3 regions of the Aminobacter sp. MDW-2 genome follow, and region 3 is predicted to be linked to each of the others. Evidence: riboswitches for the same ligand, from Rfam matches in the RefSeq annotation. Region 3 holds a riboswitch; each other region holds the start of a gene.
What was found. A riboswitch is a leader RNA that binds a small molecule or an ion and turns the genes downstream of it on or off. The one in region 3 is predicted to bind cobalamin.
Positions count from the first base shown of each region.

Region 1: it holds a riboswitch for cobalamin, as region 3 does, so the genes downstream of both, H5P29_RS01275 (ribonucleoside-diphosphate reductase subunit alpha) here and H5P29_RS15285 (DUF1636 family protein) in region 3, are expected to answer to the same signal.
Region 2: it holds a riboswitch for cobalamin, as region 3 does, so the genes downstream of both, H5P29_RS01250 (aromatic ring-hydroxylating dioxygenase subunit alpha) here and H5P29_RS15285 (DUF1636 family protein) in region 3, are expected to answer to the same signal.

Region 1 covers NZ_CP060197.1:251,975-256,662, reverse strand. Annotated here, with positions in the region: gene H5P29_RS01285 (TonB-dependent hemoglobin/transferrin/lactoferrin family receptor) at 1-796, opposite strand, end outside; gene H5P29_RS01280 (peptidase domain-containing ABC transporter) at 1,155-2,915, shown strand; cobalamin riboswitch at 2,991-3,203, shown strand; gene H5P29_RS01275 (ribonucleoside-diphosphate reductase subunit alpha) at 3,313-4,688, shown strand, end outside.
Region 2 covers NZ_CP060197.1:242,274-246,961, forward strand. Annotated here, with positions in the region: gene H5P29_RS01245 (hybrid-cluster NAD(P)-dependent oxidoreductase) at 1-451, opposite strand, end outside; gene H5P29_RS01250 (aromatic ring-hydroxylating dioxygenase subunit alpha) at 474-1,721, opposite strand; cobalamin riboswitch at 1,839-2,046, opposite strand; gene metH (methionine synthase) at 2,134-4,688, opposite strand, start outside.
Region 3 covers NZ_CP060197.1:3,125,088-3,129,775, forward strand. Annotated here, with positions in the region: gene cobW (cobalamin biosynthesis protein CobW) at 1-923, opposite strand, end outside; gene H5P29_RS15285 (DUF1636 family protein) at 920-1,354, opposite strand; cobalamin riboswitch at 1,391-1,594, opposite strand; gene H5P29_RS15290 (winged helix-turn-helix domain-containing protein) at 1,590-2,816, opposite strand; gene H5P29_RS15295 (NADH-quinone oxidoreductase subunit A) at 3,160-3,525, shown strand; gene H5P29_RS15300 (NADH-quinone oxidoreductase subunit B family protein) at 3,516-4,097, shown strand; gene H5P29_RS15305 (NADH-quinone oxidoreductase subunit C) at 4,104-4,688, shown strand, end outside.

The DNA of each region.
Region 1 (4,688 bases), 2.9 Mb from region 3:
ACGCCTTGTTGCACGGCCAGATCGCCTGGCGTGGACAGCCCCACTGGCCGCCATCGGCGCGGCTGTTGCTGAAATCGCCTTCCGACGCCCCGAGATGACCGAAGCTGCCGAGGAACTTGAAGTCGCCGGATTCAGCGGCCGCACTCACCTGCTTGCGGAACGAATCGTCGTAGCTGTCATAGGCGGTCTTCATCTCGACTGCCCATGGCTTCGAGCCGTTGAGAAGATCGTCGGGGTCGAGCGTGCGGAATGCGACTGCGCCACCCAGCGCATCGGCGCCCTGGAGCACCGAGTTCGGACCGCGTACGATCTCGGCGCTGCGCATGTTGAAGGGGTCGACGAAGTCGCGGCTGCCGTCGATGATCTGCTCCTGGATGCGGCTGCCGTCGACACTCATCTGGACGCGGTTGCCGCCCATGGCGCGGATGTTGAAGCCGGTCAGCTGGCCGAACGGATTGGTAAGCGATGTCGTGCGCGAGACGGTGACGCCCGGCTCGTAGCGAACCATGTCCTGGATGTCGCGGACGACATGGCGCTGCAGCGTCTCGCGGTCGATGACCGACACCGACATCGGAATGTCGAGCACCTTGCCGGTGGTGCGCGCCGATGTGACGACGAGCCTGTCGAGCACGATGCGCTCTTCATTGCTCAGCAGCGGCTTCGTTTCCTCGACCTTCTTGGCCGGTGTCGTTGCCGTCTGGGCACTGGCGATACCGGCCGATTGCAGCAACAGAAGCGAAACGCCGGCCAGAAGCATTTGCGACCGCGAACCGCGGCCGGTGTGAACGTTAGACATGACAGCCCCCTCGAAAAATCTGGAAAAGCTGGCTGTCCGCGAACGAAGGGCTGGCGTAAGTTAATATGAGTCTGTGACTCAAGATTGGTGATGGCTGTATAATGGGTCCTGCGGTGTGTGCAAGCCGGGTGATGCGCGGCGCGACACCTGGCCTCACCTGGAACAGACACATGCCGGCGCCGCCCAGCTACGGCTGGCGAGGATCTGGAAGACTTGTTTTGTGCGTCGTTCCGCGAGGCGGGCGCTTTTCGCCGAAGCGTTTCACAATAATATGACTATCATTGTCATATTATTTGACAGGAAAGCGCGAATGACCTAGCGAACCCGTCCCTGTTGTTCGAGCGGCGTCGGGTAGGCAATGAAATTTCGAGAGAAACTGAACGCCTTGCGCAAGATACCGCTCGGCGATTGGCGGATACTGATGCGGATCATGGGCATCTACCGCCGTGAATTTTTTCTTGCCATTGCACTTTCGCTAGCCGGAATCGTGCTCTCGGTGACGGTTCCGATCCTTTCGCAGAAGATCGTCGACAGCGTCATGGTCGGCAAGGACGGTTGGGCAGCGACCCAGTTCGCCGCCATCGCCATCGTGGCGGCGGTTATCAGGCACATGACCTCACGCTGGCACAACTCGCCGATCAACGACGTGGACGCAAGGTTCACCGCCCGGCTGTCGAGACGCATCTACTTCCGCCTCATGCGCATCCCCTATGAGAGTTCGGCATCCGCAGGCGGAAGCACGATCAACCTCCTCAACGAATCCCAGCGTGTCGCCACCTTCATGCTGAGCGCTGCGCCGAATTTCTTCCTCACCATGTTGGGTGCTGCCGTCTCGTTCGCCGTGGCGCTGTACTACGACTATCTCATCTGCCTGCTGGCCTTTGTCGTTGCCCTGATCTTCGCCGTTTTTGCCCGCAAGACCAATGCCCAGCTGGGCGAGGCGAGCCGCAGCTCGTTCCGCCTCAACGGCGCCCTGCAGGGGGCGACCGCTGAAACGGTAGGCAACATCCGCGGCATCAAGTCGAATGCGGTTGAGCGCTTCTTCATCGGGCGCTGGTCCGCGAAGTCGGCCGAAGCCATCAAGGCGCGCTGGCACATACTCGACCTCTCGCACTCCTATTCGTTCACGCTTGGCCTGCTGAGCGAGATCCTGACGCTGCTCGTCGTCCTCGTCGGCTGCTGGCGCATCCTGCGCGGCGATCTCACGATCGGTGGCCTGCTTGCGCTGCAGCTGCTCGTCACCCGGGCGACCATGCCGATGCTGACCAGTGCCGGCATCCTGATCCAGTTCCATTCGGTGAGCGCCACCGTCTCGGCCCTCGCGGCTTTCCTCAAGCGCCAGCCGGAGCGCGCCATCGTTGCCCCGGCGCTGCGTGCTGCTGATTTCGGCCCGATCACGGTCGAGGATCTGACCTTCCGCTATCCCGAGGCGACGGCTGCGGCACTCAACGGTGTCAGCCTGGTGCTGCCGGCGACGGGCGTCGTGGCGATCGTCGGCCGCAATGGCTCCGGCAAGTCCAGCCTGCTGCGCGTGCTTTTGGGACTGGAGCGCGATCATGCCGGCAAGGTGGCAATCGGCGGCATCGACGTCCGCGCCTACAATCCGCGCTGGCTGCGCGGCCGCATAGGTGTTGTCGACCAGGAGACGTCGCTGTTTTCGGGTACCATCCGCGAGAACCTTCAGGCGTCGCTGCCGCGCCCGCTTCGCGACGACGAGATCGACAAGGCGCTGGCGTTTTCCTCCGCCGACAAGTTCACCGCCGGCCTGCCCAAAGGCATCGACACCGAACTGGTCCAGGCAGGGCAGAACCTCTCCGGCGGCCAGCGCCAGCGCCTGGCGATTTCGCGCGCCGTGCTGCGCGATCCGCACATCGCCGTTTTCGACGAACCGACCTCGGCGCTCGACGCCGAATCGGCGATGGCGCTCGAACGTGAACTGCTGGCCTTCGGCCGCGACCGCCTCGTCATCATCGTCACGCATCATCTCTTTTCGGCGCGTTCGGCCGACATGATCGTCGTGCTCGACGATAGCAGGATCGTCGGCACGGGCAGCCATGAGGCTCTGACTGCCGAATGCCCGGTCTATCAGGCGCTGTGGCGCGACTACGTCAGGGATTGATCGGCCGCCGGCGTTGATCGGTCGATGAGGGTGGAAATGATTCTTCCACCTGTTGACACGACGCCGGGCAGTCATACTATATGTAGACATCGTGGTCTTCCGAGTTGATTCCAGCTCGGGAGCTAAGAGGGAAGCCGGTGCGCGATTTCGCAATGCCGGCGCTGCCCCCGCAACTGTAAGCAGTGAGTTGCTGTCGCGTAGTGCCACTGGCGCCAATGGGCGCTGGGAAGGCCAGACAGCAGCAATGACCTGCGAGCCAGGAGACCTGCCGCGATCGAGTCTGAACGTCCACGGGCGGGGTGTCCGGTGGTGCGCTTGCGTTCTGCTGGCTTGCGCCGGCCGAAATCCGGCATGCGTCCGCCCAAGGCCCTTCGCCCCCAAACCATCGGGGAAGATGATGCCGGCGACCTCTACACTTCAATCCAGCGGAACCGACAGCGTTCCGTCCGCTCTCAGCCAGGGTTCCGAGACCGCGTCCGAACCTGGCTACCGTGTCATCCGGCGCAACGGCGCGGTGACGCCGTTCGATGCGATCAAGATCACTGTGGCGCTGACCAAGGCATTTCTCGCCACCGAGGGTTCGGTGGCCGCCGGTTCGCGCCGCGTCCACGACGTCGTCGAGGAACTGGCCGGCCAGGTGTTCGCCGCGCTGACCAGGCGGGCAGATAGCGGCCGCACCTTCCACATCGAGGAAATCCAGGACCAGGTCGAACTGGCGCTGATGCGCTCCGAGCATCACAAGGTCGCCCGCGCCTATGTGCTCTACCGCGAGGAACGTGCCCGCGAACGCGCTGCCGCCAAGGTCACGTCGGTCGAGGTCGCCGCACCGCCGCTCCAGGTCAAGGCCGATGACGGCGGCCTGGCACCGCTGAACGAGACGCGACTGGCCCGCATTGTCGACGAGGCCTGCAGCGGGCTCGAGGCCGTCTCAGCGGATGCGATCCTGGCCGAGACAAGGCGCAATCTCTATGACGGCATCACCGCCGACGAGCTTTCGCTGGCGCCGATCCTGGCCGCCCGTACGCTTGTCGAAACTGAACCGAACTACGCCTTCGTCAGCGCCCGGTTGTTGCTGGACCGGTTGCGGCGCGAGGCACTGAGCTTCGTCTCGGCCAGGTCTGAGCAGGCCACCCAGGCCGAAATGACCCAGCGCTATGCCACCTATTTCCCCGCCTTCATCGCCACCGGCATCAAGGCCGAATTGATCGACCCCGAACTTGGCCGTTTCGACCTTGCCAGGCTCAGTGCCGCGCTAAAGCCCGAGCGCGACCTGCAGTTCCAGTATCTGGGTCTGCAGACGCTCTATGACCGCTATTTCCTGCACAGCAAAGGCAAGCGTTTCGAACTGCCGCAGGCCTTTTTCATGCGCGTGGCTATGGGCCTGGCAGGCCGCGAGATCGACCGCGAGAGCCGCGCCATCGAGTTCTATGATCTTTTGTCGTCCTTCGATTTCATGGCCTCGACGCCAACGCTGTTCAACTCCGGCACGCTGCGCCCGCAATTGTCGTCCTGTTTCCTCACCACCGTCGCCGACGATCTCGACGGCATCTTCAAGGCGGTGAAGGACAATGCGCTGTTGGCCAAATATTCCGGCGGGCTAGGCAATGACTGGACCCCGGTGCGCGGCCTCGGCGCCCACATCAAGGGTACCAATGGCGAGAGCCAGGGTGTGGTGCCGTTCCTCAAGGTTGCCAACGACACGGCTATCGCCGTCAATCAGGGCGGCAAGCGCAAGGGTGCTGTCTGCGCCTATCTCGAGACCTGGCACGTCGA
Region 2 (4,688 bases), 2.9 Mb from region 3:
CGCAGTCGTTTAGCCAGCGCAGCATCGACATCATCGGCGTGATGCCGGACCCGGCCGAGACGAACAGATATTTGGCGGCCGGATGCTGGTGCAGCGAGAAGTCGCCTGAAGGGCCATAGGCCTTGATGCGGACGCCCGGCTTCAGATGGTCGAACATCCAGCGTGTGCCGACGCTGCCCGCCTGCGCCTTGACGGTGACGGCGATGGAGAACGGCCGCGACGGGCTGGACGACAGCGTGTAGGTGCGCATGACGGGTGCCGGTTCGGCCGGCAGTTCGAGCGTCACGAACTGGCCCGGCTTGTAGCGGAACCAGGTCTGGTTGTCGGAGCGGAAGGTGAAGGTCCTGACGTCGGGCGCCTCGTCGGTGACGCCGATGACCTCCAGTACCTGGAGCCGGTCGTTCCAGGGCGCCATTTCGTCGAGGTTGCGGTAAAGGCCAAGCTCGGTCATCGCGTTCATGCCCTTCTCCCGGTCAGGCGACGTTTCGCAGGACCGGCTTGCCACCGTCGGCCAGCCGCGGTTCGATGAAGCCGACGTACCATTCGATGAACTGCATGACGCCGCCCTCGTGTTCCTCCGAATAAGGCCCGGGCTCGTAGGCCGGCGATTTGATGCCGAAGGCATTTTCCTCGACGATGCGGCGGTCCTGGTCGTTGGTCTCGGTCCAAACATGGGTCAGTTCGGCCAGGTCGTAGTCGACGCCTTCGACGGCATCCTTGTGAACCAGCCATTTGGTGGTGACGGCCGTTTCCGTGGCGCTGATCGGCAGCACGCGGAAGGTGACGGCATGGTCGCCGAGCACATGGTTCCAGGTTGTCGGATAATGATAGAGCAGCAGCGTGCCGATCCTGTCGGCCGAGACGCTGTCGGAGAGGTTTTTCCGCACTGCGCGCTTGCCCGACATGGTGTAGCTCACCGCGTCACGCAGCAGTGGCGCGCGTGTCGCCCTGTACTGGCCGCCGGCATCGATGCGGAACTTGCTCGGCAACCCCACCGCCTCGCACTTTGCCCAGTGCGCCAGCATTTCGGGATCGCTTTCGGCGCCATTGACGCCGGTAACGTTCGGCGCCTCGGGAAAGGTCTTGCACAGCTCAGGGTGATTGCCGGCGCAGTGGTAACACTCGCGGTTGTTTTCCCAGACCAGCTTCCAGTTTCCCTTCTCGACGATTGTGCTTTCGAAGGCGACCTTGGCTTCGCGCAGCCGGTGCGGCAGCAGGTACGGCTCGACCATGGCCCGCATCGGCGCGAAGTCGGCGGGCTCGTCGGCGAGGCAGATGAAGATGTAGCCGCCGACGGATTCGCAGGCGACCGGCTTCAGGCCGAACTGGCTCTTGTCGAAACCTTCCGCCATCTGGCGCGCAAACAGCAGGCGTCCGTCGAGTTCGTAGGTCCACTGGTGGTAAGGACAGACGAGCTTGGCCGCCGTACCTTTGTCCGTGGTGCAGACGCGGCTGCCGCGGTGGCGGCAGGAATTGTGGAAGGCGCGCAGCTCACCCTTCTGGTCGCGGACGAGCACGACGGGATAGTCGCCGACCTGGACGGTGAAGAAGCTGCCCGGCTTGGCCAGTTCGCAGTCATGGCCGACAAACAGCCAGTCGCGGTACCAGATCAGCTCGAGGTCGAGCCGGTAGAAATCCGGGTCGGTGTAAAAGGGCTGTGCCAGGCTGAACCCGTCGCGGCGTCCGCGCAGCAGCTTCAGCATTTCGTTCTTCGCATCCATGTCCTGTCCTCGCACCAAGGACTGAACGGGTGGCTTGATTTGGGAAGAACGCCAGCCGGCGGACGCAGAGGTCCGTGCAGCAACGATCCGCCTCTTGACCGCCCACCGCGATCAGTCGAGTTCTGTCAGGTTCAAGGCTGGTTTCCGGGCTTCGGAGCTGTCCTTTCGGACTGTCTCGACACCTTCCCAGGCCGGCTGGCCCAGTGGTCTCCCGTCGAAACAATAACTCCGCCACCGTTGCGGGGGCAGCGCCGGCTTCTCACCGGCTTCCCAATTCTCCGCTTCGTCTCACACTCGAAGCAGCACCTTGAACATGACCGGATCAGACCACGGATTGGTGGCCGGGCACGAGCATGAAAACGACACGGGCTCAGCGCAAAGGCGACAGAGCCCATGTGATGTCATCGTGTTGCTATTCGGCCGCTTCGGCGAACGATGCCGGCACATAGTTGAGGATCGGCCCGAGCCAGCGCTCGACCTCGGCGATGGTCATGCCCTTGCGCCGCGCATAATCCTCGACCTGGTCGCGCTCGACCTTGGCGACGCCGAAATAATAACTCTCGGGGTGGGCGAGATAGATGCCGGAGACCGACGAGCCCGGCCACATCGCCATGCTTTCGGTGAGGCTGACGCCGGCGGTTTTCTCGGCATCGAGCAGGCGGAACAAGGTCACCTTTTCGGTGTGGTCGGGCTGGGCAGGATAGCCCGGCGCCGGACGGATGCCGCGATAGGGCTCGCCGATCAGGTCGTCGGGCGCGAGGTTTTCATCAGGTGCGTAGCCCCAGAACTCCTTGCGCACCTTCTCGTGCATGCGTTCAGCGAAGGCCTCTGCGAAACGGTCGGCCAGCGCCTTGACCATGATCGAGGAGTAGTCGTCATTGGCGCGTTCGAAGCGCTCGGCGATCGCCACTTCCTCGATGCCTGCAGTGACCACGAAGCCGCCGAGATAATCCGGCTTGCCGCCGTCGGCGGGAGCGATGAAGTCGGCCAGTGCGACATTGGCCTTGCCGTCGCGCTTGGTCAGCTGCTGGCGCAGGGTGAAGAAGGTGGCAAGCTCCTCGCTGCGTGCCTCGTCGGTGAACAGCCTGACGTCGTCGCCGACCGAATTGGCCGGCCAGAAGCCGATGACGGCCTTGGGCGCGAACCACTTCTCGTCGATGATCTTGCGCAGCATCGCCTGCGCGTCGTCGAACAGCTGGCGCGCCGCGGCGCCCTGCTTCTCGTCCTCGAGGATCTTGGGGTAACGGCCCTTGAGTTCCCAGGTCTGGAAGAACGGCGTCCAGTCGATGTAGCGGGCCAGTTCGGCCAGGTCCCAGGCTTCGAACACCCTGGTGCCGAGGAAGGTTGGCTTCGGCGGCGCATAAGATGACCAGTCGACCTTGTGCGCATTGGCACGCGCCTTGGCCAACGGCAATCGCTGCTTGTCAGCTTCGGCGCGGTGATGGGCGTCGGCGACCTTCTGATATTCGGCTTGCACCTGTTCAACGTAGCCGCCCTTGGCCTCAGGGGACAGCAGGTTGGACACCACGCCAACAGCGCGGCTGGCATCGGTGACGTAGACTGTCTGGCCGGCGCTGTAGCGCGGATGGATCTTCACCGCGGTGTGGACACGACTCGTGGTGGCGCCGCCGATCAGCAGCGGAATGTCGAACCCCTCGCGCTCCATTTCGGCGGCGACATGCGCCATTTCGTCGAGCGAGGGCGTGATCAGGCCGGACAGGCCAATGATGTCGACCTTCTCGTCCTTGGCAACCTGGAGGATCTTGGTTGCCGGAACCATGACGCCGAGGTCGATGATCTCGTAGTTGTTGCAGGCGAGCACGACGCCGACGATGTTCTTGCCGATGTCGTGCACGTCGCCCTTGACGGTCGCCATCAGAATCTTGCCGGCAGTCTGGCGTTCGCCATTGTCGATCCCATTGGCGGCGTTGGCCGCCTTCTCCGCCTCCATATGTGGCAGCAAGCCGGCCACCGCCTGCTTCATGACACGGGCCGACTTGACAACCTGCGGCAGGAACATCTTGCCGGCACCGAACAGATCGCCGACGACATTCATGCCGGCCATCAGCGGGCCTTCGATGACATGCAACGGACGCTCTGCCTGCAGCCGCGCCTCGTCGGTGTCGGCGTCGATGAATTCGGTGATGCCATTGACCAGCGCGTGGCTGATACGGCTCTCGACCGGCCAGTCGCGCCAGGCGAGATCGCGCTCCTTGGCTTCCTTGCCGGCCGCGCCCTTGAAGCGCTCGGCAATGTCCAGCAGCCTTTCGGTGGCGGTGCCGCCGGCCTTGGGCAGGCGGTTGAGCACGACGTCCTCACAGGCCTCGCGCAGCTCCGGGTCGATCGATTCATAGACGGCGAGCTGGCCGGCATTGACGATGCCCATGTCCATGCCGGCCTGGATGCAGTGATACAGGAACACGGCGTGCATCGCCTCTCGCACCGGCTCGTTGCCGCGGAACGAGAACGACAGGTTCGACACGCCGCCCGAGACATGGACATGCGGCAGGGTCTGGGTGATTTCCCGCGTCGCCTCGATGAAGTCGACACCGTAATTGTCGTGCTCCTCGATGCCGGTGGCGACAGCGAAGATGTTGGGATCGAAGATGATGTCCTCGGGCGCGAAGCCGGCTTGCTCGGTCAAGAGCTTGTAGGCGCGGGTGCAGATCTCGACCTTGCGCGCCTTGGTGTCGGCCTGACCCTGCTCGTCGAATGCCATGACGACGACGGCAGCGCCATAGGCCCGGCACAGCCGGGCATGATGCAGGAAGGCTTCCTCGCCTTCCTTCATTGAGATCGAATTGACGATCGGCTTGCCCTGGACGCATTTCAGCCCGGCCTCGATCACCTCCCATTTGGAGCTGTCGATCATGACGGGCACGCGCGCGATGTCGGGTTCGGCGGCGATCAGATTGAGGTACTCGACCATCGCCTTCTTCGAGTCGATCAGGCCCTCGTCCATGTTGA
Region 3 (4,688 bases):
ACGCGCGGTCCGACGGCCTGCACGAGCAGCCGCATCGGCTTGCCGCCGACGTCGACGAAGCCCTTTACACGCAACACGTTCTCTTCTTCGGCGGCGGTGGCGACGCGTTTCGCCAGTTCGTCGGGGTTGGCGATCGACGGGATCTCGATGACGAAGGTATCGAAGTCGTCATGCTCGTGGTCGAACGCCCCGTCGTGATGGGTCTTGCGGTTTTCGATGTCGTCCTCGACGGCGAGGCCGAGGCCGAGCAGAACCGACGGATCGACCTTGCCATGCGCCGAGGGTACGATCTTGACGGCGCGTGCCAGGTGCTCGCGCACGATGGCGGTGGCGCGGGCGTGGCCGGCTTCGTCGAGCAGGTCGCTCTTGGACAGGACGATGAGATCGGCGCAGGCGACCTGATCCTCGAACACTTCCTCGACCGGGTCGTCGTGGTCGAGCGAATCGTCCGCACTGCGCTGGGCGGCGAGCGCTTCCATGTCGGAGGCAACTTTACCTGCGGCCAGCGCAGGGCCGTCGACCACGGCGATGACGCCGTCGACCGTCACGCGGCTCTTGACCGTTGGCCACTGGAAGGCCTGGACCAGCGGCTTGGGCAGCGCCAGGCCCGAGGTCTCGATCAGGATGTGGTCAACCCTCGGTGTAAGCGACAGAATTTGGTCGAGGGCAGGGACAAAGTCGTCGGCGACGGTGCAGCAGATGCAGCCATTGGCCAGTTGGACGATGTTTTCCTCCGGGCAGGCATCGACGCCGCAGCCCTTGAGAATCTCGCCGTCGATGCCGACATCGCCGAACTCGTTGACGATGATGGCGAGGCGCTTGCCCTTGGAGTTCTCGAGGATGTTGCGCAGCAGCGTGGTCTTGCCGGCGCCGAGAAAGCCGGTGACGACGGTGCAGGGAACGCGTTCGAGGGAGGCGGTCATGTGTCTTCCTTGATGAGAGCAAGTGGTGGGATGCGCGCGACGAGGCCGCGCTTGAGGCTATCGGGACGGCCGCGCCAGGGGATCAGGCCGTCGGTCGAGGTGGCGAAGAGTCTTGCGCCGGCGACGAGATCGTCGCCCGACATGGTGTTGAGATCGCCGAAGACGTAGCTCCACGCGCCGTCGCGGATCAGGGCGGCGCTAAGGCGGCGCTTGCAGTTGCCCAGGCACTCGACGCTGCGCACGGCGATCTCGCCATTGGCGGCGAGGCGGGCGTGCTCGGCAAGCTGGGCGCCGGCGCGTGGATGGGCGTCGGAGCCGGTTTCGTCGCGGCAGGATGAGCAGACGAGGATGGTCACGTCGCATGGGCGCGCGTCGACTGCATCGCAGGATGCGTCGGCTGATGCGACCGGAAGGTTGTCGTCGAAGTCCAAATCCAGGCTCCTTGCCCGGGGCACCCGCCAGGCGATCGGATCAATGTCTGCGACGGCAGGTCTCCTGGCTTGCGGATCTTCGCCTTCGCTCGCCTTCCCGGGAAAATCCCAGTGGTCTTCGAGCTTGGCTCTTCGCTCACAGTTGCGGGGACAGCCGCGGATTTGACGCCACCGGCGCGCACCGCATTCCCTCTTAGCCTTCGCCGTTGCGGGCGAAGGACCGTCTGTGGGCGATTTAGGCTTTCGCGAGGGGTGGAGTCAACGAGGCGGAGCGACCCGCAATGTCGCTCAGGCCGGGTCCGAGATCGCCCGCGGGCGTCACCTCGATGCTTTCGAGGCCGAGCCAGTCGCGCATCTGCTGGAGTTCTTCGTAAAGTTCGGCTGCGCTTTCCGGTGGCGCACAGGGCTCTGCATAGGCGGCGTGGACGCGCAGGATACCCGCCGGTCGGTCGGCCTTCAGGTCGATGCGGGCGACGATGCGCTCGCCCAGAAGGAAGGGCAGGACGTAGTAGCCGTACTGGCGCTTCTCAGCCGGGGTGTAGATTTCGATGCGGTAGCGGAAGTCGAACAGTTGCTCGGCACGGGTGCGCTCGAAGACGAGCGGATCGAAGGGCGCAAGCAGGGCGCGTGCCTGGATCTTGCGCGGAATGCGCGCATCGGCGTGGAGATAGGCCTGCCGGTCCCAGCCTTCGACGCGGACGGGAATCAGTTCGCCGGTCTCGACCAGCTCTTCGAGCCGGCCTTTCATGTCGGCTGGCGACAGGCGGAAATAGTCGCGCAGGCAGATGCCGGTGGCGATGCCATGGGCGCGGGCGGAGATTCGCAAGAGATCGCGATGCGCATCCTCGGCCTGGGGAACTGGACGGTCGTATATGCCGGCCGGGAGCACGCGCTCAGGCAGATCGTAGAGGCGTTCGAAGCCACGCCGCGAATGGGTGGTGATGCGACCGGCCCAGAACAGCCATTCGAAGGCATGCTTTTCCTGGCTCCAGCCCCACCAGCCGCCGGAACCCTTGGCGCCCTCGATGTCGGAAGCGGCGATCGGACCGCGGTCGACCACCTGGCGAAAGATCTCTTCTATATAGGGCCTGTTGGCACGGCCGAACTTGGCAAGCCCGCCATACATCCCGTCCTCGGCCCGCGCCATGCGCCAGCGCAACAACGGAAAGGTCTCCAGCGGCAGCAGCGACGCTTCATGCGCCCAGTATTCGAACAGCATGCGCTTCTTCGGAGCCATGGCGTCGTCGAGCAGGGCCATGGGGTAGGAGCCTAGTCGCGAATAGAGCGGCATGTAGTGGGCGCGCACGACGGCGCTGACCGAGTCGATCTGCAGCAGGCCGGTGCGGTCGAGCACGCGCTGCAGGTGACGCCGCGTGATCGCGCCGGTGGGGCGCGGGTCGGCAAATCCCTGGGCCGCCAATGCGATGCGGCGGGCCGTGGCGAGTGAGAGTTTTTCCTTCATTGCGGCAAGCTATCGCAGTCTCTTGAGGAGTGACGCAAGGGCACGAGAATCGACCTTTGCTGCAAATGCTAGCAGAACTGGGGTTCCGGTCTTGTCAGGAGCGTAAACTTGAGTAAAAAACGAAGGAAATCAAAGGGGAGCCACACGCGCAGGATTTTGGGCCAGCAGCGTGCTTTGCCACGTTTTGGCCAAGGTTGGACTTGCTTCGACCGACCGGCTGCGCTAACCGTCGCCGCATTGCAGCACGACCGTTTCGTCCGGCTCGGCGAGAATCTGTCGCGCTTCCGGAAACGGACCCCGTGCTGTAAATCTGGGTGGATAGGCCACCAACGGAATTCGCAGCATGAACGCTCTCCTGAGTTCGTATCTGCCCATCGTCATTTTTATCGGTGTGGCGCTTATTGTCGGCATTGCGCTTATCGTGGCGCCTTTCCTTGTGGCCTACCGCAGTCCGGATCCGGAAAAGCTTTCAGCCTATGAGTGCGGCTTCAACTCGTTTGACGACGCCCGCATGAAGTTCGACATCCGCTTCTATCTGGTCTCCATCCTGTTCATCATCTTCGATCTCGAAGTGGCGTTCCTGTTCCCGTGGGCGGTGTCCTTCGGCGAGATCGGCATGCTCGGCTTCTGGTCGATGATGATCTTCCTTGCCGTGCTGACCATCGGCTTTGTCTATGAGTGGAAAAAGGGAGCGCTGGAATGGGATTGAACGACGCCTCCGGCACCCTGATCGCGCCGAAGCCGAAAGGCATCATCGATCCGAACACCGGCAAGCCCATCGGTTCAGACGACGCATTCTTCGGCGAGCTGAACAACGAATTGTCCGACAAGGGTTTCCTCGTCACCTCGTCCGAAGCGCTGATTACCTGGGCGCGTACCGGTTCGCTGATGTGGATGACCTTTGGTCTGGCCTGCTGCGCCGTCGAGATGATGCACATCTCGATGCCGCGTTATGACGCCGAGCGCTTCGGCATCGCGCCGCGCGCCTCACCGCGCCAGTCGGACGTGATGATCGTCGCCGGCACGCTGACCAACAAGATGGCGCCGGCGCTGCGCAAGGTCTACGACCAGATGCCGGAACCGCGCTACGTCATCTCGATGGGCTCGTGCGCCAATGGCGGCGGCTACTATCACTATTCCTATTCGGTGGTGCGCGGCTGCGATCGCGTCGTGCCCGTCGACATCTATGTGCCCGGCTGTCCTCCGACCGCCGAAGCACTTCTCTACGGCATCCTTCTTCTCCAGAAGAAGATCCGCCGCACCGGCACGATCGAGCGGTGATCCCAGATGAGTGAAGCCCTGAACGACCTTGCCGCGTACATTGCGGAAAAGCTCGATGCGGACATCGAAGAAAGCGTCGTCGCCTATGGCGAGCTGACGCTGACGGTGAAGGCCGCCGACATCGTCGACGTGATGACCTTCCTGCGCAGCGATGTGCAGTGCCAGTTCGTCTCCTTCATCGATGCTGCCGGTGTCGACTACCCGCAGCGTCGCAAGCGTTTCGATGTCGTCTATCATCTGATGTCGCCGCGCCAGAACCTGCGCATCCGCGTCAAGGTCGCCACCGACGAGGACACGCCGGTTCCGTCGATCACCTCGGTCTATCCGGGTGCCGACTGGTTCGAGCGCGAAGCCTATGACATGTACGGCATCCTGTTTTCGGGCCATCCCGACCTGCGCCGACTTTTGACCGACTACGGTTTCGAAGGTCACCCGCTGCGCAAGGACTTTCCGCTCACCGGCTTCGTCGAGGTTCGCTACGACGACGAGCAGAAGCGTGTCGTCTACGAGCCGGTCGAGCTCAAGCAGGAATTCCGCAATTTCGACTTTTTGTCTCCCTGGGAAGGCACCGAATACGTGCTGCCGGGTGAC